One region of the Nonomuraea sp. NPDC050022 genome, then DNA from elsewhere that is predicted to be linked to it. Evidence: riboswitches for the same ligand, from Rfam matches in the RefSeq annotation. Region 1 holds a riboswitch; each other region holds the start of a gene.

Region 1 (7,526 bases):
CGCACCGTGGATGCGTACGTCCGACTCCTCGGTCGTGGCCTTGAGCCCGGCCAGCTCCGCCCAGGCCGCCACCACCAGGCCTGCCGCGGGATCATCGAGGGTCACCAGCAGGTGGGTGGTGCCGAACTCCTCGACGAGTTCGCGCGGTTTGGCGAAGCGCAGCACCCGTCCGTGGTTGATGACCATCACCCGCTGGCTGTTGCGTTCCAGCTCGTCGATGTGGTGACTGGTCCACAGCACCGTCACGCCGTGCTCCTCGCGCAGCCAGGTCACGAAACGCTCGATGTGCCGCCGCCCCACCACGTCCAGTCCCGCGGACGGCTCGTCGAGGATCAGCAGCCGCGGAATGGTGAGCAACGCCCGTACCAGCTGTAACCGCTGCCGCTGGCCGCCCGACAACTGGAAGCAGAAGCGCGGCAGGGCCTCCGTCAAGCTGAGGAACTCCGCCAGTTCCAGCGCCCAGGGCCGCACGGCACGCCACTTCAGGCCGCGGAATCGGGCGGCGATCCGCAGATTGTCCAGCGCCGGCAGCATCATGTCGAACGGGCCTGATTGGTGCATCGCCCCGATGCCGCTCTTGGCGGCGACCGGCTGGCGCACCGGATCGGCGTCGAAGACGCGGACCTGGCCGGAGGTAGGGGTGGTGACCCCGCAGATCATTTTGATCAGGGTCGTCTTCCCGGCGCCGTTGGGCCCTAGGAGCCCGATCGTCTCTCCCCGCGCGATCTCGAACGAGACATCGTCCACTGCCGGTCTCTCGCTGCGCCGATAGCGTTTGGTCAGCCCCGCGGCCGTCACCACATCGCTCGACACGGCACCACCCTTCACTTCCCGCTTCACCAAATGTGCAGGTTGTCGGCTGCTGGAGATGTGTTGCAGGTCGAGTATGGACCGGCGATCAGCGGGTGACACAACCCCACAAACGTGGGCTATCCGGGACGTTATGCCGAACGACAGAGGGCACGTTGTGTGATCACGCCGCGTGTGATCATCATCGGCACATGGACCCGGTTCACTCGCGCGTTCCGTACACCCTGCGCATGCCGGCCGGCAGTCCCGGCGTGACCTGGCAGGTCCCGGAGGAGACCAACCCGGCGACCGCCCTGCCGTGCGTGGTCCTCGTGGACCGTGCGGGGATCAACGAGTTCGCCGTGCTCCAGCGCGGGCTGCGCACACTCGGCGTGCCGAGCGTGCGGATCGACGCCGGGTCGATCGGCGACCTGCGGATCCTCACCCGGCTCGACGACGGCTCGCTGACGGTGAACGGGCGCCGCATCATCCCCACCGTCACCTGGGTACGGCACTTCTCGCCGCGGGCCGTGCGGGGGGAGAACGGCTCGGCGCCGTCCCTGTTCCGGGCCGACTCGTGGGCCGCCCTCATCGACCAGCTGTCGTCGCTGTCAGCCGCCCGGCTGCCCGGTGGCAGTGATCTGGGGCGGCTGGTTCAGCTGGACGACGCGGCGGAGGCAGGGGTCCGTACCCCGCGAACGATCGCCACGACCGACCTGGGGGCGGCGAGCGCGGCGCTGGCCAGCGACCGGGTCATCGTCAAGGCCCTCGACCAGCATTTCGTCGAGACCGAACCAGGCACCCTGCACGGGGTCTTCCCGGAGATCGTGACCGGCGTCGCGGCCAGGAAGCTGCCCGCGCGGGACGCGCCCATGATCGTCCAGGAGTACGTCGACCACTGGGCGGAGCTGCGCGTCTACTTCGTGGATGGCGAGATCCGGGCCTTCCGCGTCGGCAAACCGTCGCCGGAGGCGATCTGGCGCGACGAGGCGTCGGTCACGGTCTCTCCAGCGGCGGCGCCGGAGCCCGTGGTGGAGGCGGTGCACCGGCTCGCCGGGATCTGGGGCCTGCGCTACGGCGCCTTCGACTTCCTGCTGACCAGGCAGGGACCGGTCTTCCTCGAAGTCAATCGCGACGGCGATTGGCGGTGGTTCGAGGCGAAGGCCGGTGTCGACGACGTCTCCATCGCCACGCTGTCCACAGTGCGTACGCTCCACCGTCAGGTGGCCAGGGCGGGTTCGGCGACGATCGATCTGGCCGGATTCCTGGCGCTGGGCACCGACCGGATCAAGCGGGCCAAAGTCGTGACCGCGCGCTTGGACGCCCGCGTGCTCGGCGCGCTCGAGGTGCGGGTGGACGGCGCGATCGTGCACGTCAGCGCCAGGAAGGCGCGGCTGCTGGCCGCCATCCTGCTCTCCCGCCCGAACCAGGTGGTTCCGACGGACCAGCTGATCGACTCATTGTGGGGAGAACGACCACCCCCCACGGCACGCAAGAACCTGCAGGTCTACGTCTCCGTGTTGCGCAGGAGCTTCGGGGATCGGATCTCCTACCAAGGCTGGGGATACCGGCTGGACGCCGGGCCGGACGAACTCGACCTCCTCAGGTTCCGGCGGCTGGCCGGCGCCGGCCGCGACATGCGGCGCAGGGGCGACGCCGATGCCGCGTTGACCGTGCTCGATGACGCCCTGCGCCTGTGGGGCGGTCAGCCGCTCGCGGAGTTCTCGGGTGTCGCCTTGGTCGATGAGGCGGTCGGCAGATTCACCGACTTGTACCTCACGGTAAATGAGGACTGGGCGGAACTCGAGATCGAGCGGGGCGATCACGTCGAGGCGCTGAACAGGCTCGACGACCTGGTGCCTTTCTTTCCCGCGCGCGAGCGGCTCGTGGCGGCCAGGATGACCGCGCTCGCCGGTTGCGGCCGTGCGCCGGAGGCGCTCTCGCAGTTCGAGACCGTACGCCGGCATCTCGTGGCCGAACTCGGCATCGACCCCAGCCCCGTACTCAGGAACCTCTACGAGGAGATTTTCCAAGGGCAGCTGGCCAGGGCCGATCCTTAACCGCTCGCATGGTCCGGCCATACCGCTGATTAAGCAGACGCTTCTAGCTTGCACACAGAGGTGCTTTCACCAGAGGCGCCTCTGGCCAAGGCGATCCGAATCGGGACTTGCTATGGATCTTGTTTTCGACGATCTGATCAACGATCGCGACACGCGGCTGATCGTCCTGCTGGCCAGGGGATACACGACGACAAGAATCGCCCGCGAGCTGCAACTCAGCAGATATACGGTGGCGGAGCGGATCAGCAAGCTCCTCGACCGATTCGCCTGCAGCAACCGGAGCCAGCTCGTGGCGTACTCCTATGCCCACAAGCTCCTGGACGTCGGCATCTGGCCACCGGGCGCCGCCGAGCCGCTTCCTTGAGGAACCCGGCTGCCCGTGTGATGGCTCACCGGGCCGGGGGAGTCGTGTCAGAACATGCCGTGTGGCACTTCCTGCGGTTCGGGGACCGGCTGAACCACGTCCCAGTGCTCGGCGATCAGGCCGTCTTCGATCCGCCAGAAGTCCGCGACCGCCAGCCCGCGCCCCCCTTCCCGAGGGATCAGGTGATAGTGCATCACCACGAGATCGCCTTCCGCGACGACCCGCTTGAGCTCCAGCCGGGAGCTGGCCAGCGGGGAGTCCCTGATGAAGTCGATGAAGGCGCGCCTGCCCGACGGGTTGCCCGGGCTGTGCTCGATGAAGTCCTCGCTCAGGAGCGTCTGGAGCACCTCGATGTTGCCCGCGGCGAACTCCGCGAAGCCGGCCATGATCAGTTCTTTGCTGCTCGTCATGGGAGAACGCTGACAGCGGCCGCCGGGTGGTGTCGATTACCTGGGATGTAATGGCGCAACCCGCGTAGGCTCATCGCCTTACCCCAGCTCCGATGCCCAAATGGTCAGTGATGAGCCTTGTGCCCGTAGGATGACCGGCTGGACCTGATCGCTGTCCAGCTGGGCAAGCGTCAGCCCCGTACGACATGAGAGGCACGGCACCATGGCGAACCGGGACGCCACCGCACTCGATGACCCGGTGGGCGCATCTCTGCGCGGTCACCACGCGCACCATGCCCGTCGGCTCGGCAGCGCGGCCACTTACCAGCCGGATGTCGCGACTTTCTCCGCGGTGTCCGCCGACCCGGATCCGCAGGAGTGGGCCGACCTCGCCCGGCTGCTCGGCCGAGGCGAGCTCGCCGACATGTTCAGCCGCGCATCGGTGCCACCACCGGGCTGGGAGCCGGTCTTCGTCCTCGAAGGCCGCCAGATGACCTGGTCCGGCGGCGGCCGCCGCCCTGCCGAGACCGGCACCGAGGTGGTCGAACTCGGCAGGGACAGTGTGCCCGAGATGCTCGACCTCGTCGCGCGGGCCAAGCCGGGGCCGTTCTGGCCGCGTACCCGCGAACTCGGCACCTATCTCGGCGTCCGCGACAACGGCACCCTGGTGGCGATGGCGGGTGAGCGACTCCGGCCACCGGGGTGGACCGAGATCAGCGCCGTCTGCACCGCCCCCGAGGCACGCGGGCGAGGCCATGCCGCCCGCCTGGTCAGTGCGCTCGTCGCGCGGATCGTGGCTCGTGACGAACGGCCCTTCATCCACGTAGCCGAGGCGAACACCGGCGCGATCGCCCTCTACGAGCGGCTCGGCTTCGAGACCCGCAAGCCCGTGACCTTCCGGGGGTTCCGCACGCCGTGACGGCTTCCGTCACTGAGCCGGGGCGCTACCGGACCTTGATCTGCAGGGACTCCGCCGTTGGCCGCAGGCCGGCGGTGAGCATGGTGGTCTTGCGTTGCTCGATGGAGAGCCGTACGCCCTTGGGGTCCGGCCGTACGGCGCCCGCGAAGGAGTCCCTGCGCCAGTCGGAGAGCTTCTCCTCCTTGACCACGTCTCCGGTGTGCGGCGCGTGCACCATGTATCCGGGCTTCGAGATCATCCCCACGTGCCCGAGTCCGTGGAAGAAGACCAGGTCACCTGGCTTGAGGTGGGCCCAGGAGATCTTCTTGGAGAACGCGGCGTACTGTTCCGTCGTGGTGCGCGGCAGCTCGATCCCGGCGTGTTTGTACGCCTTGAGCATGAGCCCGGAGCAGTCGTAGCCGCTGTCGCTGGTCCCGCCCCAGACGTACGGGATACCGCGCTTCTTCATGGCGAACTTGAGGGCGACCTTCCAGGCCGGAGTGGTCTGGCTCGTCTGCTGGACGGGCTTGCTCTCGGTGCCGGTAGAGGTGGTGGGGCCGACAGTGGTGGTGGGGCCGGTAGGGGTGGTGGGGTCGGCGTGAGCTGGAGCGGCCAGAGTGAGCCCGGCGACGGCGGTCGCCAGGCAGATGGCGAGGGGAGCCACTGCTGTGTCCTTCCATACGGCCTACCGGGTTAGCTGACGGGCTCGGGCCTGGAAGTGGCCCTACGGCAATGCCGATTCGCCCCAGAGGGAACTTGGGTCCCCGGCTCCACGCAGGTGAGTGGATTAGGCGGGACGAACACTAACAAAACGGTCAAAGACTTGTAAACTGTCTAAAATCGGGCGTCAACGGGACGGGGCATGACATGGCAGGTAATCGACACCACCCCGGCAGACCAGGTAGAACCGGCCACTATGCACATGGATCAGCCGATAGGGGAGCTGCTGCGGGACTGGCGGCGCCGGCGCGGCCTCACGCAGCTCGACCTGGCCCTCCAGGCCGAGGTGTCCGCGCGCCACGTCAGCTTCGTCGAGACCGGGCGGACGATCCCCAGCCGGTCCATGGTGCTGCGGCTGGCCGAGCAACTCGATGTGCCGCTGCGCGCGCGCAACCGGATGCTGCTCGCGGCCGGGTACGCGCCCATCTACCCCGAGCGCCCGCTTGACGACCCCGACCTGGGCAAGGCGCACGAGGCGCTCCAGCGGATCCTGCGCGGGCACGAGCCGTATCCGGCGATGGCCCTGGACCACCGGTGGAACCTGCTGCTGGCCAACGACGCCATGAACGTCTTCCTCGACGACGTGGACCCGGCCCTCCTGGAGTCGCCGGTGAACATGATGCGGCTCGGCCTGCATCCGGACGGGTTCGCGCCGCGCGTGCGGAACCTGGCGCAGGTCCGCGGGTTCCTGCTGCCCCGGCTTGCCAGGCAGGTCGCCCGTGCGGGGGACCCGGGGCTGAGCGCGCTCTACGAGGAGCTGCTGACCTATGGAGACGATGGCGAGGCGCCGTTGCCCGACCCCGCCGACATCGCGCTGCCCGTACGGATCACGCATCGGGGGGACGAGCTCTGCTTCTTCAGTACGATCACGACGTTCGGCGCGGCGTTCGACATCACGCTCGAAGGGGTCGCCGTCGAGGCGTACTTCCCCGCCGATGACGAGACCACACGGCTGGTCGGGAACCGCTGATGCTGCTGATTTGGCCAGTTCGGTACGGTTCGCGACACCCAGTTTCGCGTACACGTGGTGCGTCTTGACCGGACTGCGGCTCATGAAGAGCCGTTTGCCGCCGGGTGGCGTCAGTACGCGGCGGTGAACCTGACCCGGTGGTGCCTGGGCCGTTCCGCCTCGTCCAGCAGCACGACCGCGAGGTCCTCCATGGAGATCGCCGAGTTCCCCTCGGCATCCATGAGCAGCTCGTCGGCGCCCAGCCGGTAGACGCCGGTACGTTCGCCCGGCGCCAGCACCGCGGCCGGACTCAGGTAGGCCCAGTCCACGCCGGTCTCCGCGCGGCAGACTTCGAGCTGATCGTTGCAGGCCAGCGCGATGTCTCGGTAGGCGTCGGACATGAAGCGCGGGTCGTCGAGCACGGTACGCCCGCCGGACCCGGGAACGGTCAGCCCGGCCGCCCCGCCGACGAGCAGCAGCCGGACGCCGGTCCCCGCGAGCCCCGTCAGCAGCGCCTTGGCGGCCGTGACGAGATCGTGCTCGCGGCCGGTGGGCGGGCGGGTCGCGCTGATCACGAGGTCCTGACCGGTGCCGAGCCTGGTCACGTCCTCGACATGGGCGGCGTCGCCGACCTGGGGATGGGCGCCGGGGTGCAGTGACGGGAAGCGGGCCGGGTCGCGTACGACGGCGGTGACCTCGTGGCCACGGGACAGCGCCTCGGCGACCACACGAGCGCCGACGCCGCCCGCCGCTCCGAACACGGTGATGCGCATGATTTCTCCTTGAGAAGCAGCGGGAGATGAGGGGGTGGGGATCGGACGGTCAGGGTGCGGGGATCAGACGATCACGAGCGGGCGCGTCCGCCTGACCTGGCGGCTTCTGCTCTGGGCTGTTACGAGGGGCTGGGTCGTTGCGGGGGTCTGGGCCGCGACGAGGGCGGCTGGTCTGGGCCGCGATGAGGGCCGCCACGACGACGAGCCCGCCCACGATCTGGGCCACGGTGAGCGACTGGCCGAGGGCGAGCCAGCCCAGGGCGGTGGCGACCAACGGGCTGAGCAGGCCGAGGAAGGTGACGTGGGTGGGGGAGAGGGCGCGGATCCCGCGGAACCACAGGGAGTAGGCGACGGCCGAGCCGATGACGGCGAGGTAGGCGTACCCGGTCAGGTTCGCCGGGGTCAGAGTGGCGGGCGGCGGCCCCTCGACGAGGAGGGCCACCGGGAGCAGCAGCAGGCCGCCGGCCACCAACTGCCAGCCGGTGGTCGCGAGCAGGGGCGCCGGTGAGGTCCACCGCTTGCTGAGGACGACTCCGGTGGCCATGACGATCGCGCCCCCGGCCGCCGCGGCGATGCCGACGGCG
Region 2 (7,526 bases), on a different contig from region 1:
CTGTGCAGGGTGCGCCGCTGGAACCGGTGAGCCCTTACCCGCCCGCGGATACCCTGCAGATCCTCCAAGGCGACCCCGCGACCGGTGCGTTCGGCTTCACGCACCACATGCTTGCTGATCTGGTGGTTGAGGTCGGTCATCATCCGATGCTCACGACCGGACAGACGGCGCAGCACCCGCCGCGCCGCCGACGTGCCCTTCTTCTGCAACCGGCGGCGTTGCCGGTGTCGCCGCTCCCGCAGGGTTCGGACGTGGCCGTTGCCACCGACCGGCCCCGGCAGCGCCGGTCCGGGCAGCACCGCACCGTCGGAGGTGACCGCAAGGTTCGCCACCCCTTGATCCACCCCCACAAATCCGTGAACCGGCTCACGCACCGCCGGTCGGGGCAGGGTGAGCGCGACCTGCAGCAGCCACACGCCGCGTCGGCAGACCAGGTCGGCCTCGCCGAGCGGCAGCGTGTCGATGGCTTTGAGGTCTTCTGGGCGGCCGGTGTAGGGGGCGGTGACGCGGCCGGTGGGGGTCCACAGCGACACGGTGCGGGCGTCCCGGTTGAAGCTCATCAGCCGGGCGTCGTAGGGGACGGCGCCGTGCGGGCGGAAGATGTGGGCGCGTTTCTTGCTGGCGCGCCGGTTGGCATAGGCGCCGGCCACCCGGGCGATCGCCCGCACAGCCGCTTGCGCACCCAGCCCGGCCACCTGCCCGCGCACCTCGTAGTAGGCCAGCCGATGCAACTCCACCACCGCGAACGTGCGGTGCTGCCAGGCCAGGCGGGAGACAACAGTGGCCGCCTTATTACACAACAGCACCGCCGCCGCCAGCGCCTCCGCCTGGGCCGGAGTGGGCGTGAGCCGCAGTTGCACGATCGTGGGCAGGCCGTGGCGTTTGGCGGTGGAGCGGCGGATCGCCATCGCGCACCTCCTGTCACAGCAGCCCCACCCACCGCAGACATTACCGAACGTGACCAAGCCTTTCCACACTGTTTTCGAAAGGAGGAGTGGCGCTTCCTCCCGGCCCCGAAGGACCGGGTCTCCGCGCCACCATTCAGATGAACTCCCTACTACTCAACAGCGACGGCGTGCAGGTGCCGCAGCTCGGGTTCGGCGTCTGGCAGGTGCCGGACGACGAGGCCGAACAGGTCGTGACGGCCGCTCTGGAGGCCGGTTACCGCCACATCGACACCGCCAGCGCGTACGGGAACGAGGAGGGCGTCGGCCGGGCCGTACGCGCCTCGGGGATCCCGCGCGAGAAGCTGTTCGTCACCACCAAGCTCTTCAACAACGACCACGAGCGGGCGGAGGAGGCGTTCGACGAGAGCCTGTCCCGGCTCGGTCTCGACTACGTGGACCTGTACCTGATCCACTGGCCGGTGCCGTCGCAGGACAAGTACCTCCAGGCGTGGCGCGGCCTGGAGAAGATCTACCGTCAAGGCCGGGCGAAGGCGATCGGTGTGTCCAATTTCACCCCTGAGACGCTCACCCGGGTGATCGACGAGGCGGACATCACTCCGGCCATCAATCAGATCGAGCTGCACCCGCACTTCCAGCAACGGCAGATGCGGCAGTTCCACGAGGACAACGGCATCCTCACGGAGGCGTGGAGCCCGCTGGGGCAGGGCAAGGGCCTGCTCGGCGACCCGGCGCTCGCCGTGCTGTCGGAGAAGCACGCCAGGACGCCCGCGCAGATCGTGCTGCGCTGGCACATCCAGCTCGGCAACGTGGTGATCCCCAAATCGGTCACGCCGGCGCGGATCAAAGAGAACTTCGAGGTGTTCGACTTCGTCCTCGACACCGAGGACATGGCGGCCATCGGCGCGCTGAACCAGGAGAACGGCCGCATCGGCCCCAACCCGGACACTTTCGCCTGGATGGGGTGATTCCCTACGATCTTTCCTCATGAAGGATCTCTCATGGGGTATCGCGGCCACGGGTGTCATCGCCGCAAAGGTCGGGGCGGTCATCGCCGCTGAGCCGGGGATGCGGGTGGCCGCCGTCGGTTCGCGCGACCTCGGCCGCGCGCGGGCGCTGGCCTCGGAACTGGGCGCCGAGTCGGCGTACGGCTCGTACGCGGAGCTGTGCGCCGACCCCGGCGTCGACGCGGTCTACGTGGCGACCCCGCACGCCCAGCACCTGGAGGTCGCCGAGGCGGCGATCGCGGCGGGCAAGGCGGTGTTGTGCGAGAAGCCGCTCGCCGCGTCCGTCGCCGACGCCGAGCGGATGGTCCAGCTCGCCCGCGATGCCGGGGTGTTTCTGATGGAAGCCATGTGGACCCGGTTCAATCCGCTCATCCAGCGGGTGGCCGGCGATCCCCGGTTCGGGGAGATCCGCTCGGTCCAGGCGTCGTTCGGCTTCAAGGCTCCCTACGATCCCGCGCACCGGCTGTGGGCGCCGGAGCTGGGCGGCGGGGCGCTGCTCGACCTGGGCGTCTACTCGTTCGGGCTGGCGCAGCTGCTGCTCGGGATGCCCTCACGGATGCACGTCACGGGCTCGCTGGCGCCTTCAGGGGTGGACGCGGAGGCGGGCGGGGTGCTGGTCTATCCGGGGGGCAGGCGGGCTCTGGTGGAGTGCTCGCTGCTGGGCCCGTACGCGAACGACGCCCTCGTGGTGGGCACCGACATGCGCGCCCACATCAAGGCGCCGTTCTGGGCGCCGGAGCGGGTCGTGCTGAGCGGGCCGTCGATGGAGACGGAGGAGCTCGAGCTCGATCCGGCGGACAACGGGTACGCCGGCGAGGTGCGCGAGGTACGGGACGCCATGGCCGAAGGCAGGACCGAATCCGCGATCATGCCACTTGACGAAAGCCTTGCCATGATGGGGCTTCTGGCCGACGCGAGGGAGCAGCTCTCTTAGCTGGCGATTCATCTATTTGTAAGACCCTTGCCTCTTGCATTACCTTTGTGGTCATATGAGGCATACGTCCGGTTTGTCCGTTCGTTGCCAGACCATCGCACAAAGGCATCACAGGACCGTCCTGTGACCGCTGAATCCGCCTCGCGCGGAACCGGGGACCCACCGTCCTTTGGGGTGTATCGGCACGTCACGTGCCGTAGGACAGCTTCCACGTCCGAACCCGTCAGCTAACCCGGTAAGCGGCATGGAAGCAAGGAGTTACCCCCTCGATGGCGAAGTCCCATCTTTTTCGCGCCACCAAGTCGACCTTTGCTCACGCCGTCCTCGGCGTGAGCGTCGCGGCCGCCGCACTCGCCGGCCAGTCCGCCGCCCACGCGGACACCGCCACCGCCCACGCCGCCGTGGCCCCGGCACACGCCGCCGCGAAGAGCCACCCGGAGAGCGAGATCAAGGCCAAGGCCACGGTCTCGCGGGTGTTGGCGCTGGCCAAGGCCCAGGTCGGCACCACTGAGAACGCCTACGGTGGCGGCACCAAGTTCCAGAAGTGGTACATGAACTCCCCGCGCGCCCTGGAGACCCTCAGGCGCGACGGCGGCACCCGGGCGGACTACCTGAACGCCGCCTGGTGCTCGATGTTCGTCTCGTGGGTCGGCGAGCAGTCCGGCGCGCGCAGCATGATCGGCTGGGACGCCTACACGGTCGAGCACGCGAAGTGGTTCGCTCACAACAACCACTGGGGCACGACCCCGAAGCCGGGTGCCGTGGTGTTCTTCTCGTGGGGCGGCAGCAAGAGCCTGGACGACATCGAGCACGTCGGTTTCGTCGTCAAGGACAACCACGACGGCACGATTTCCACGATCGAGGGCAACACCGGCAACGGCAGCGTCCAGCAGCGCGTCCGGCCGACGTCCCAGGTGGTCGGCTACGGCTACCCGAGCTACGGCGCCTGACGACTTCCTGACCGAGGGCTCTCCTGCCGACGAGCGCGCGTCCTTCTGGACGCGCGCTCGTCGGCGTCTCACGCTCCCGTACCGGCTGCCGAAAAGCCCACCACGTTGGGCTGAACAGCGCATGGCTGCCTTATCTGCCCATCAGACCGCAACCCCCCAAGTTTGGGGATGTCACGGTCCTGCGATCACCTCAGACACTGACGGTGGCCGGACAGCGAGCCGGTTCTCGATACTGGAGGAGGGGACATGTCACCGACGACGCAGCAGGACAACTGGCGCTTCTGTAACAAGTGCTACACCCTTTGGTGGAATGGCCGCCCCGACAACGGGCACTGCCCCGCAGGCGGCGCCCACGAGGGGCACGGCAGCTGGAACTTCTACCTCCCGGCGAACCCCGCCGAGCACATCTGACGCAAGGCCGGGCCCCGGCCGATCTCCCCGCGACGCCACGGCTTCGCGGGGAGATCGGCGTTGGATCCCACAGGTCGGGAGGGAAGGGCGTCGACGATCCGCGCCGCGTACTCCTCTTCCTCGAAGTCGTTGTCCTGCCGCAGGCCGAGACAGATGACCTAGCGCTCGGCGGCGACACGACGGGCGTGTCGGCGGGTGCCTCAGCAGCCGTCGGTCACGTAGCAGCCCTTCACCTTCCACCTGCCGCTGTAGTAGGCGCCGCTGGTGGCCTTGCTCGTGCTGCCTATGGAGACCAGGCTGCCCGGGATGTAGGAGCAGGACGAGGTGGAACAGAAGTACCCGTAGACCCGGAAATAGGTCTCAAGCCCGCTGGTGCACTTGACGCTCACGGAGTGGTCGCTGCTCGCGGTCTTCGAGCAGCCGCTCACCGCGGCCGCCGGGGAGGCGGTGCCGCCGATGAGGGCGGTGGCCCCGATAACAATGCCGGCGACGCTGGAAATGATCTTTTTCGTCATGGGCGTTCATGATCGCCCGACTGTGCCCCTCTTTTCAAGAGATCCCCACAGCAATCCGGAAATTTCTCGATCTTTGCGCAAGCGTGAGCAGCTGCTCGTTCGAGGTGATTGAGGAGGGCTGCGTGCCGGTGACGCTGCCCACGTCGGCGTACCGCTACTTCGCCGAACCGGCCTGGTAGCCGTGGCGACGCCTCACTTGGCCGGAAATTCGATGTCCGTGGCAGGCAGTACGTTCCATGGCCCATGAACCTCTATGAGCTCTTCGAGCACGGTGACGTTGCGGCGCTCACGACTCACCTGGAACAACAGCCGGACAGCGCCGGTGACGTGCTGCAGATGGCGGCGCAGAGCGAACGTCTTGACCTACTGGAGTGCGTGTTATCTCACCGTCCGCCGGTGGGATCTCGATGTCGGGCTTGAGTACGCCGCACGACGCCGCGGCGCCGCCGCCTTCGTCCGGGTACTGCTCCCCGCCGGCGCCTCGCCGGCCGCGACCGGCAACCGCTCCCCGTTGTGGGCCGCGCAAGGGCCGGTGCTGTGGAGAACTTGCAGCTTCTGCTCGCCGCTGGCGCTGACGTCAACGTGGTGACACCGACATTGCACCGCCCGCTCGACATCGCGGAAGACCTCGGCGATGCGACCATCATTCGTCAGCTGCGAGAACGCGGCGCCAAGGTCGTGGGGCCCGAAGAACTCAACCCTGATCAGGCGGCTCGGTCGCCGGGGCGATCGTCGAGTATGGCGGGATCGAGGATCACAAGCTGGTGCTCGCCCTGGGGCAGTGCATCACCTTCGACGTTCCGGAGGTTGTGCCACGGCTGATCGCCGCCGGTGTCGACTGTGACTCGCCGAAAACTACTACAAGGCACCACCGCTCGTGCGAGGCACCGCTCACATTCTTCGTCCAGATCGACCTTTCCCGCACACCGAAAGCCGCACGGGAAGCCTTCGGCCTGGGCCTGCTGCAATTGTTCCCCTGCACAACGTGCAACCCTTACCACCCGTTCTCCAGCGGTGATCTGGTGCGGATCGTCGACCCGGCCGGCGCGGTCACCCCCGTGAAGGAACCGGAAGGAGCACGTGTGCTCCCGGTACGGCCGATCATCGGCTGGGGCCGCGCGGCCAAGGACTATCCCTATCGCGAGGCCGACGAGCCGGCGCTGCTCCCCGACGAACGCGAGGTCGTATTCACACTCAACCGCCAGGGCGACAAACTCGGCGGCTGGCCGAGCTGGGCACAAGATCCCGACTACCCGCGCTGCCCCCATGGCGACCACCGAATGACACAGCCGATCCTGCAGATCGACTCCAACCATGGCGTCGCACACACGTGGGGCGACAACGGCGCGCTCAACCAGGGCAAACAGCCGTTGTCACCGAATGATCGTCAAGATCGCCTGGGGACGATCGGCGTACGCAGACGAATCGAATCTGCCCTGTGGGCTTGACCTTGACGCTGCGTCAGCCCTCCATGCTGGCTGTCATGAGCAGCCCTCCAACAAGCCATCGGGTCCGATTGGACGGGCCCCGGGAGGGTGCTGGAGCACCCCTCCGAGGCCGCGCGCGCTACAGCAGAGCGCGGTGAACGGAACCCGATCCGCGAAGTCGTCCGGGGAGGACCCTGTGGAGCTCGCCGAGGAGTCGCTTCGGAACCACCCGGAGGGTCAGCGGATCAGTCCGAGGGGAGCGGCTGACCAACGCCATCGATGGCGGTTCCCGGGCGACAAACCGTAACGAGAGAATGGATATCCCAATGACAGCCGATCAGGGCCGCGACAACGCCTCCGTGAGCGGCGGTGGTGATGACGATCTCGAGCACGGTGTAGAGGAAGGCTGGGGAAAGCTCGCTGACGCGTTCCGCGCGAACTTCGAGGCCCCCGGCGAGGTCGGCGCGGCGTGCAGCGTATACGTGGGCGGCCGCCCTGTCGCCAACCTGTGGGGCGGGCTCGCCGATCGCGAAGCGAACCGACCGTGGCGCAAAAACACCATCGTCCACGTCGCATCCACGACGAAGGGCGCTACCGCGATCTGTGCCCATCTGCTGGCACAGCGTGGTGAGCTGGATCTGGACGCTCCGGTGGCCCAGTACTGGCCGGAGTTCGGCGCCAACGGCAAGGAACAGATCAAAGTGCGCTGGCTGCTGTCGCACCAGGCCGGTCTGCCGCTCGTCGACGGACCGCTGACGTTCGAGCAGGCGTGCGCGTGGCATCCGGTCATCCGTGCGATCGAGGCGCGGCGCGACGGCAGCCGTGTCCCTCATCAAGATCCGCACCCTCGCCAATGCCGACGTGCCACTGTCTCAAATCGGTCAGATGCTCGAAGCCGACGCATCGACCTTTGCCGAAGCGGTCCAAGAAATCGACAGCCACCTGCGCGAGGAGATCGAACGGCTTGAGACCAGCCGCAAGCAGATCGCGCAGCTCGGTGCCGGGGACCGTCTGGCGCTCCCGGCAGAGGTGACCTCCTATCTCGATCGGCTTCGGGAGATCGGGGCGTCAGAACGGATGGTGGAGGCTGAGCGGGACGGGTGGATCCTGGTTGCGGCTCGCTGGCCCGATCACATCCGCGAGGTTATGCCCTGGAAACTCACGCAGCTCGATGACCCCCAAATCGTTCGGCTCTATCGGGTCCTGTCGGAGATCTTGGAAAGCGGCGCAGGCGACGACCTGCGTCTCGAGGAAGCCGCCGACATCCTGGCCGGCCTGGCCGAGCAGGCGTACACCTCCGGCAAGATGGGGTACGACGATCTAGCATTTGACCTTATCGACGCACTTGCCGCCGAGTCCAACCCGCGGATGCTGGAC
Region 3 (7,526 bases), on a different contig from region 1:
CGGCTCCGTGACCTGTCGGACCTCGAGAGCCCCGGCGCGGCCCAGGCCGTGCGGAAGGCTCACGACGAGTGGCACGCGGCGTGCGCCGAACTCGCCGCGCAGGGCGGTGCCGCAGGCGAGTACGCCGCCCTCCGGCTCGGGCGCCCGATCGAGTACGACGAGCTGCGCCGGCTGCTGGGCACGGCCGGCGAGGTCGTGCCCGGATCATGATCAGTTAGACGCCCGGCGAGGAAGGCCCGCTCAACCTCGTTGTCGGTCAGCTCCAGCGCCTGCCGGTACGCGGTCGCCGCCTCGTCCGTACGGCCGAGGCGCCGAAGCAGGTCCGCCTTGATCGCCGGCAGGTACTGGTACCGGGAGAGCCGGCCATCCTGCTCCAGCGCCTCCACCAGCGTCAGTGCGAGCGCCGGTCCATGGAGCATCGACACCGGCACGGTCCGGTTCAGCGCCACCACCGGTGACGGCCAGAGCGCCAGCAGCCTGTCGTACAGTGCCACGATCTGTGGCCAGTCCGTCTGCTCGTACGACGGCGCCTGGGCGTACAGCAGGGCGATCGCCGCCTGCAGCAGGTAGCGCCCCGCGCGGCCGCCGCGCGGCCCGGCCACGATCAGCTCATGCGCCTCGGCCAGCGCGCCGCGGTCCCACAGAGAGCGGTCCTGCTCCTCAAGCCGCAGCAGCCGGCCGTCGGCGCCCGTCCGGGTCGCGCGCCGGGCGTCGGTGACCAGCAGGTGGAGCACGCCGAGTACGGCTGCCAGCCGGTCCGGCAGCTCCGCCGGGCGCGGCACCCGATAGGGGATGCGGGCGACGGAGATCTTCTTCTTCGCCCGGGTGATGCGGGCGGCCATCGTCTGCTCCGACACCAGCAGCGCCCGGGCGACGTCCGGGGTCGGCAGCCCGCACACCAGCCGCAGCGTGAGCGCGAGCCGCGCTTCCTGCGCGAGTGCGGGGTGGCAGCAGGTGAAGATGAGCCGCAGCCGTTCGTCGGGTACGGCATCCTCCAGTTCCACCGCGTCCGCCTCGTCGCGGTCCGCCAGTCTGTGCGGCGCGAGCTCTTCGGACTCCACCAGCAATGGCAGTTTCGACCGGAAGGTCCGCTCGCGGCGGATCGCGTCCATCGCCCGGCGCTTGGCCGTGGTGGTGAGCCACGCCGCGGGGTTGGCGGGGATACCATCGCGTTCCCAGGCCGACAGCGCCGCGGCGTACGCCTCCTGTACGCACTCCTCGGCCAGGTCCAGGTCCTGCGCGACGCGCACGGTCGCGGCGAGCACGAAAGCCCACTCGCGCCGATGCGCGGCGGCCACCGCCTGTCCCGCGCCCGCCCGTCCCACCTCCGTTTGGCCCGCGCCCGCCTGGCCGCGTCCGCCTGGCCCGCGTCCGTTTGGCCCGCGCCCGCCGCGGCCGTCATCGGGCGGTGGGTGCGATGCCGCCTGCGACGGGACGTACCTCGACGCCGCCACGACCCCACTGGACGGCGGGGTTACGACGCGCCAGGTCCAGGGCGGCGTCCAGGTCGGGGGCCTCGATGACGCAGACGCCGGCGATGACTTCCTTGGCGTCGATGAAGGGCCCGTCGGTGACCACGTCGCCGCGCAACGAGGTGGCGGTGTCGGCGGACCGCAGCGCGTACGCCGCGATCATGGCGCCGGAGTCGAGGAGGTCGTCGGCGTGCCGCTGGCTCGCCGCCTGCTGCTCGGGGGTGTAGTCGCCGGCTCCGGCGTCGTCGAAGATGAGGATCGCGTACTGGGCCACGAGGGTCTCCTTGGCTGTCTGTCCGGTCGGTACGCCTCTACGTCGGACGGGCGAGGCGAATTCGACAGACCGTACGCCAACCTTTCCAGACGCGCCCTGGCGCGACTTCAACAAGGCACCCCCGCTACTTGACGGATCGACGAGCGGGCCGGGCTGGGCATGGCGATGTCATTGCGATGGAATTACCCAGGTCAGGGGTGCGTTGTACCCATCTGTGCGCCTGGCCTAGACAGTGAGCATCCCTCTGGCCGCGCCGCCAAAGTCCGAGTACGGACGTCATACCCATCACATGCATCACAGGAAATCACCTGTGACCGCTGAACCCGCCTGTGCGCGGGACCGGGGACCCATGTCTCGATCGGGGCTAATCGGCACGTCAACGTGCCGTAGGGCAGCTTCCACGCCCGAGCCCGTCAGCTAACCCGGTAAGCGGAATGGAAGCAAGGAGCAATCACCATCATCCGCATCCCCAAGATCAACTATGCCAAGATCGCGCTCGGCGCGACCCTCACCGCCGCCGCCCTCGGCGCCCACACCGCGGCGAACGCCGCCACGGCTCCCACCGGGCACACTCCCATCGCGGCTCAGGCCGCCCCCGCCTCCGCGCAGGGCGGCAGGAACGGCGAGGCCCAGGTGAACGTCACCGCCCAGCAGGTCCTGAACCTGGCCAAGGCCCAGGTCGGCACGTCCGAGGACGCCAACGGCGGCGGCACGAAGTTCCAGAAGTGGTACATGAACTCAGCCCGCGCCGCCGAGACCGTCCAGCGTGACGGCGGCAGCAGGCAGGACTACCTGAACGCCGCCTGGTGCTCGATGTTCGTCTCCTGGGTCGGCGAGGAGACCGGCGCCCGCTCCCAGGTCGGCTGGGACGCCTACACCGTCGCCCACGCCAAGTGGTTCGCCGCCAACCACCGCTGGGGCACCATGGCCAAGCCCGGCGCCGTGGTCTTCTACTCCTGGAGCGGCAGCAAGGACCTGAGCTCCATCAGCCACGTCGGCTTCGTGGTCAAGGACAACGGTGACGGCACGATCTCCACGATCGAGGGCAACACCGGCAACGGCAAGGTCGAGCAGCGTGTTCGTCCCACCTCCCAGGTCGTCGGCTACGGCTACCCGCGCTACGCCGCCTGACAGCTGTTCTGACGCGTCTGGCACCCCCCGAACGGCGTCCCCGGAGCGGTGCGCCGACACCGGAGGTGGAAAGATCGTCGCATGCCGATCGATCCCCACCTGCTCGCCGTTTTCACCGCGACCACCATCGTCGCTCTGATCACCCCCGGACCGGACATGCTGTTCGTGCTGGGATGCGGTCTGCGGGGTGGGCCCCGCGCCGGGCTGCTGGCCACGGTCGGCGTCATCACTGGTGACGCGTTGTACATAGCCGCGGCCGCCGCCGGGCTCGCCGTGCTGCTGACGACGTTCCCGGTCGTGTTCACGGTGCTACGGCTCGCCGGCGCCGCCTACCTGATCTACCTCGGCGTCCAGATGATCCGCAACCGCAAGAACAGCCAGGCCGACGATCCGGCCAGCCGCGGAATGTCCGGCCGGCGTGCCTTCCTCAACGGCGTGGTCTCCTCCATGGCCAATCCGCAGACGTTCACGTTCATGGTCGCCTTCCTGCCCCAGTTCATCGATCCCGGGGCGGGGCCGATCTGGCTGCAGTTCGCCGTCCTCGGCGCCATCCTGATCGTCCTGGAGTTCCTGGCCGACGCGACGGTCGGCGTGCTGGCCGGGCGGATCGGCGGCTGGCTGCGCGGCCGTCAGGCGGTGCGCCGCCGGATCGACGCCGCGACCGGGAGCGTGTTCATCGGTCTGGGCGTCACCCTCGCGGCCGAACGCTGACCGACTGCGGCACGGTCAGCGGTTGAGCAACGCTGTCACGGTAACCGCGGTCGAATAGCGCCAAAGGTCGGCCGAACCCCCGATGTGCATCCAAGCCCCGGCTCGGCGAGCCGGGGCTTTGTCACGTCGCGTCGCATGCCGAACCCCTTCTGGCCGACGGCCCGGCCGTGCCTGGCAAGTCCCCCCGGTCTTCGATTCCCTTGCGATGGCCTCTTGACGTGGGCCGATGTGCATGAGGTACATTCCTCGGCAATAGTCTGGGAAGTTCCCAGATGGTAAGGGAGTCCCACGTGGAACAGCGAGGGGGAAGCCCTCAGCTGCTGCGCCGGATCAACGACCGCGCGGCGCTGCTGGCTCTGCTCGATCGAGGGCCGCTGACCCGGTTGGAGCTGGAATCACACATCGGCCTGTCGAAACCGGCGACAGCCGACCTCCTGCTTCGGCTGGCGGAAAGTGGTCACGTACGGCGCGCGGGGCTCCGGGAGGGCGGTAAAGGGCCGCGCGCGCAACGCTGGGCGGTCAACGGCGCGCTGGCCTACGTGGCGGCGGTCGACCTCACCCCGCGCGCGCTGGACATAGCGGTGTCCGACATCTGTGGGGAGATCGTCGCCGAGCACCGATACCGTCCCGGCGAGGAGGCGGACCTCGACGTCGAGGATCTGTGCCGCGCGGTCTCGGCCGCCACGGCCGAGGTCGGCCTGACCACTGGGCAACTACGCAGGGTCGTCGTGGGAGTGCCCGGTTCTGTGGACGCGCGCACCGGGCACCTGGGCTTCGCCCCGCATCTGCCGCCCTGGCAGGGCTTCGACGTCCTGGATCGGCTGTCAGGATCGCTCGCCACGTCGGTGGCCGTCGAGAACGACGTCAACCTGGTCGCCCTCGACGAGATGGCGGTCGGCCAAGCCGTCGGGGTCGACGACTTCGTGCTGATCTGGATGGGGCGCGGGATCGGTGCCGCGGTGGTCTCGGGCGGGCGTTTGTTACGGGGCGCGTCCGGTGGTGCCGGCGAGATCGACTGGATGCCCTGCCCGCCCTCCGGCGTGGGCGGTGGCCGGCGCATCGGTGACGTGCTCGGCATCAGGGCGGTGATGGAACTGGCCCACGCGCACGGGCTCGCCGGAGACGATCTGGAGAAGCTTCTCGCGCAGGATCTCGACACGGACCCTGTCGCCCGGTCGGCCTTCCTCCGTGACCTGGCGCGCCGGGTGGCGCTGGCCGTGGCGGGTGTGGTGTCCGTGGTCGATCCCGAACTGGTGGTTCTCACAGGCGACGTCGGCAGGGCCGGCGGCAGCGTCCTGTGCGGCCTGGTCACCGAGGAACTGGGCGAACTCGTCCTTCCCCGGCCAACGATTCAACCAAGCCTGCTGACCGGTAACCCGGTTCGCTCAGGCGCGCTGCGGCTGGCATTGGCCGGAGCGCGCGAAGAGGTATTCGCCATCCATCCCTGACGACAGCCTCACCCCTTGACCTGACCATGGCGGCGGGTCAGCAGTTCACCCCCTTTGGAGGGTTTCGATGCGACGAATCGGTGTCGCGGCGGCGTGTGCGGCATTCACGCTCCTCGCGAGTGCGTGTGGCCCGGAGACGAGCTCATCAGGTACGGCCAATGCGCCGAGCGCCGATGAGAAGGTCTCCCTCAGCGTCTGGAGCAAGTTCAGCGGTCGCGAGCTGGGAATACTCCAGAAGGTGCTGGACGGTTTCCAGGCCAAGCACCCGAACATCACTGTCAAGAACCAGGGCAGCCAGGACGACGACAAGGTCGCCCAGGCGATCAGAGGAGGAAACCCTCCAGACGTCGCCATCTCCTTCTCCACCGACAACATCGGCCAGTTCTGTTCCAGCGGTGCCTGGCAGGACCTCAAGGCCTACATCGCCCGCGACAAGGTGGACCTGAACCAGCTTCCCGCCGCCACCCGCGCGTACACCGAGTTCAAGGGCACGCGCTGCGCGATGCCGCTGCTCGCCGACGTGTACGGCCTCTACTACAACAAGGCGATGTTCGCCAAGGCCGGCATCAGCGCGCCCCCGAAGACGATGTCGGAGCTGTTCGAATACGCCAAGAAGCTGACAGTGCGCAACCCCGACGGGTCCATCAAGGTCGCCGGCTTCGTGCCCACGATCGGCTTCTACGCCAACCACGTGCAGATGTGGGCGGCCAACTGGGGCGCCCAGTGGGCGGGCCAGGACGGAAAGTCCGCCCTGGGCACCGACCCCCAGTGGCAGGCGATGCTCGAGTGGGGGAAGAAGTTCACCGACTTCTACGGGCGCGACAAGCTGGCGAAGTTCACGGCCGGTCTCGGCCAGGAGTACTCACCGGACCATGCCTTCGAAAAGGGGCAGATCGCCATGGTGATGGACGGCGAGTTCCGCACCGCCTTCATCGAGGCCGAGGCGCCCAAGCTGGACTACGCCACGGCTCCGTTCCCGGTCGCGGACAACAAGCCTGAGCTCTATGGGGGCGGCTACACCACCGGCACGATCATCGGGATTCCCAAGGGCGCCGAGAACGCCGGTGCCGGCTGGGAACTGGTCAAGTATCTGTCGACGGATTCCGGCGCTCTGCAGGAACTGGCCCATGGCCTCAAGAACGTCCCGTCCACGGTCCCCGCGCTGCAGGATCCGACGCTGCGGAAGGATGCCCACTTCAAGACCTTCCTCGACATCTTCGCCAACCCGAACCTGGCCACGAACCCGGCCAGCGCGAACGGCGGCGCCTACCTCAAGTCCGCCGAGGACTTCTCCATCGCCTATCAGGGCGGTGGCGTCCCCGACCTGAAGGCGGGACTGGCCAAGACGGGCGCGCAGATCGACGCCGACGCGCAACTCGGCAGCTGAGCGCTGATGACCGCCGCACCGCACACCACGCATGTGGCCGGATCCACCTTCACCAGGTGGATCCGGCCGCGGCCGGGACACTGGATACGGCCGCTGGCTTTCATGGCACCGGCGCTGGCCGGATTGGCGCTGTTCGTCGCCTACCCGCTCCTCGCGCTGGTCTACTACTCCTTCACCCGCTACGACCTGCTCAACACTCCGATGTGGGTCGGGCTGCGCAACTACGTCTTCCTCCTCTGGGGCGATCCGCTGGCCCGCAAGGCGGCCTACAACACCGTGTGGCTGGTCGTCGTCATCACCGTGCTCCGCCTGGTCTTCGCCACCGGAGTCGCGGCCGTGCTGGTGCGGGTCAGGAACGGCGCCGGGCTGTTCCGGACGCTGATCTACCTGCCCGCGCTGGCTCCGCCGGTGGCGGCCACCCTGGCCTTCACCTTCTTGTTCAATCCCGGAACCGGGCCGGTGAACACGGTGCTGAGCTGGTTCGGCGTCTCCGGGCCGCTGTGGTTCAGCGACCCCTCGTGGGCCAAACCCGCGCTGACCTTGCTCACCTTGTGGGCCTCGGGCGAGCTGATCATCATCATCATGGCGGGGATGCTCGACGTGCCGGGTGAGCTCTACGAAGCGGCGTCCCTGGACGGCGCGGGCTCGGTACGGCGGTTCTGGCACGTCACGCTTCCGGCGATCGCGCCCGTGCTCGTCTTCGGAGTGATCAACTCCATCATCCTCGGGCTGCAGTACTTCACCCAGGCGGTGGTCGCGGCCTCGGTGGCCTCCGGGTCGGCCGACATCGCCGGCAGCAGGCGGGCCATCGGCTACCCGGACAACTCGACGCTGACCTTCCCCGTCTGGCTCTACCAACAGGGGTTCCACTACTACAACATGGGCTACGCCTCAGCCATGTCCATCGCTCTTTTCGTGGTCTCGACGGTGTTCACCGTGTTCTTCGTGCACCGTCTACGCCGTGCTTCCCATGCTGAGGAGGTGGCGTGATGGCCACTGTCACCACCACTGCCGACGTCTCCTCCAGCTCGACGTCCCGGCTCGGCCCGGCGCACCGCCGGTCGAACCGGCGCGGCATCATGCGCTGGATCGCGGTGCACAGC

What was found. A riboswitch is a leader RNA that binds a small molecule or an ion and turns the genes downstream of it on or off. The one in region 1 is predicted to bind cyclic di-AMP.
Region 2: it holds a riboswitch for cyclic di-AMP, as region 1 does, so the genes downstream of both, ACIBO2_RS27620 (CHAP domain-containing protein) here and ACIBO2_RS36400 (C40 family peptidase) in region 1, are expected to answer to the same signal.
Region 3: it holds a riboswitch for cyclic di-AMP, as region 1 does, so the genes downstream of both, ACIBO2_RS08295 (CHAP domain-containing protein) here and ACIBO2_RS36400 (C40 family peptidase) in region 1, are expected to answer to the same signal.

Annotation. Positions count from the first base shown of each region.
Region 1 is NZ_JBITKE010000009.1:255,232-262,757, forward strand. Features, by position in the region: gene ACIBO2_RS36375 (ABC transporter ATP-binding protein) at 1-813, opposite strand, end outside; gene ACIBO2_RS36380 (BTAD domain-containing putative transcriptional regulator) at 1,002-2,849, shown strand; gene ACIBO2_RS36385 (LuxR C-terminal-related transcriptional regulator) at 2,962-3,213, shown strand; gene ACIBO2_RS36390 (nuclear transport factor 2 family protein) at 3,261-3,623, opposite strand; gene ACIBO2_RS36395 (GNAT family N-acetyltransferase) at 3,826-4,521, shown strand; gene ACIBO2_RS36400 (C40 family peptidase) at 4,547-5,164, opposite strand; cyclic di-AMP (ydaO/yuaA leader) riboswitch at 5,168-5,304, opposite strand; gene ACIBO2_RS36405 (helix-turn-helix domain-containing protein) at 5,363-6,190, shown strand; gene ACIBO2_RS36410 (NAD(P)H-binding protein) at 6,301-6,942, opposite strand; gene ACIBO2_RS36415 (EamA family transporter) at 6,992-7,526, opposite strand, start outside.
Region 2 is NZ_JBITKE010000006.1:381,769-389,294, reverse strand. Features, by position in the region: gene ACIBO2_RS27635 (transposase) at 1-908, opposite strand, end outside; gene ACIBO2_RS27630 (aldo/keto reductase) at 1,046-1,873, shown strand; gene ACIBO2_RS27625 (Gfo/Idh/MocA family oxidoreductase) at 1,893-2,846, shown strand; cyclic di-AMP (ydaO/yuaA leader) riboswitch at 2,965-3,103, shown strand; gene ACIBO2_RS27620 (CHAP domain-containing protein) at 3,116-3,796, shown strand; gene ACIBO2_RS27615 (hypothetical protein) at 4,043-4,207, shown strand; gene ACIBO2_RS27610 (hypothetical protein) at 4,408-4,722, opposite strand; gene ACIBO2_RS27605 (DUF1963 domain-containing protein) at 5,487-6,170, shown strand; partial or broken gene ACIBO2_RS27600 (serine hydrolase domain-containing protein) at 6,464-6,892, shown strand; gene ACIBO2_RS27595 (MerR family transcriptional regulator) at 6,972-7,526, shown strand, end outside.
Region 3 is NZ_JBITKE010000002.1:385,479-393,004, forward strand. Features, by position in the region: gene ACIBO2_RS08285 (RNA polymerase sigma factor) at 60-1,325, opposite strand; gene ACIBO2_RS08290 (YciI family protein) at 1,399-1,746, opposite strand; cyclic di-AMP (ydaO/yuaA leader) riboswitch at 2,052-2,193, shown strand; gene ACIBO2_RS08295 (CHAP domain-containing protein) at 2,380-2,877, shown strand; gene ACIBO2_RS08300 (LysE family translocator) at 2,959-3,588, shown strand; gene ACIBO2_RS08305 (ROK family protein) at 3,879-5,036, shown strand; gene ACIBO2_RS08310 (ABC transporter substrate-binding protein) at 5,104-6,423, shown strand; gene ACIBO2_RS08315 (sugar ABC transporter permease) at 6,430-7,413, shown strand; gene ACIBO2_RS08320 (carbohydrate ABC transporter permease) at 7,413-7,526, shown strand, end outside.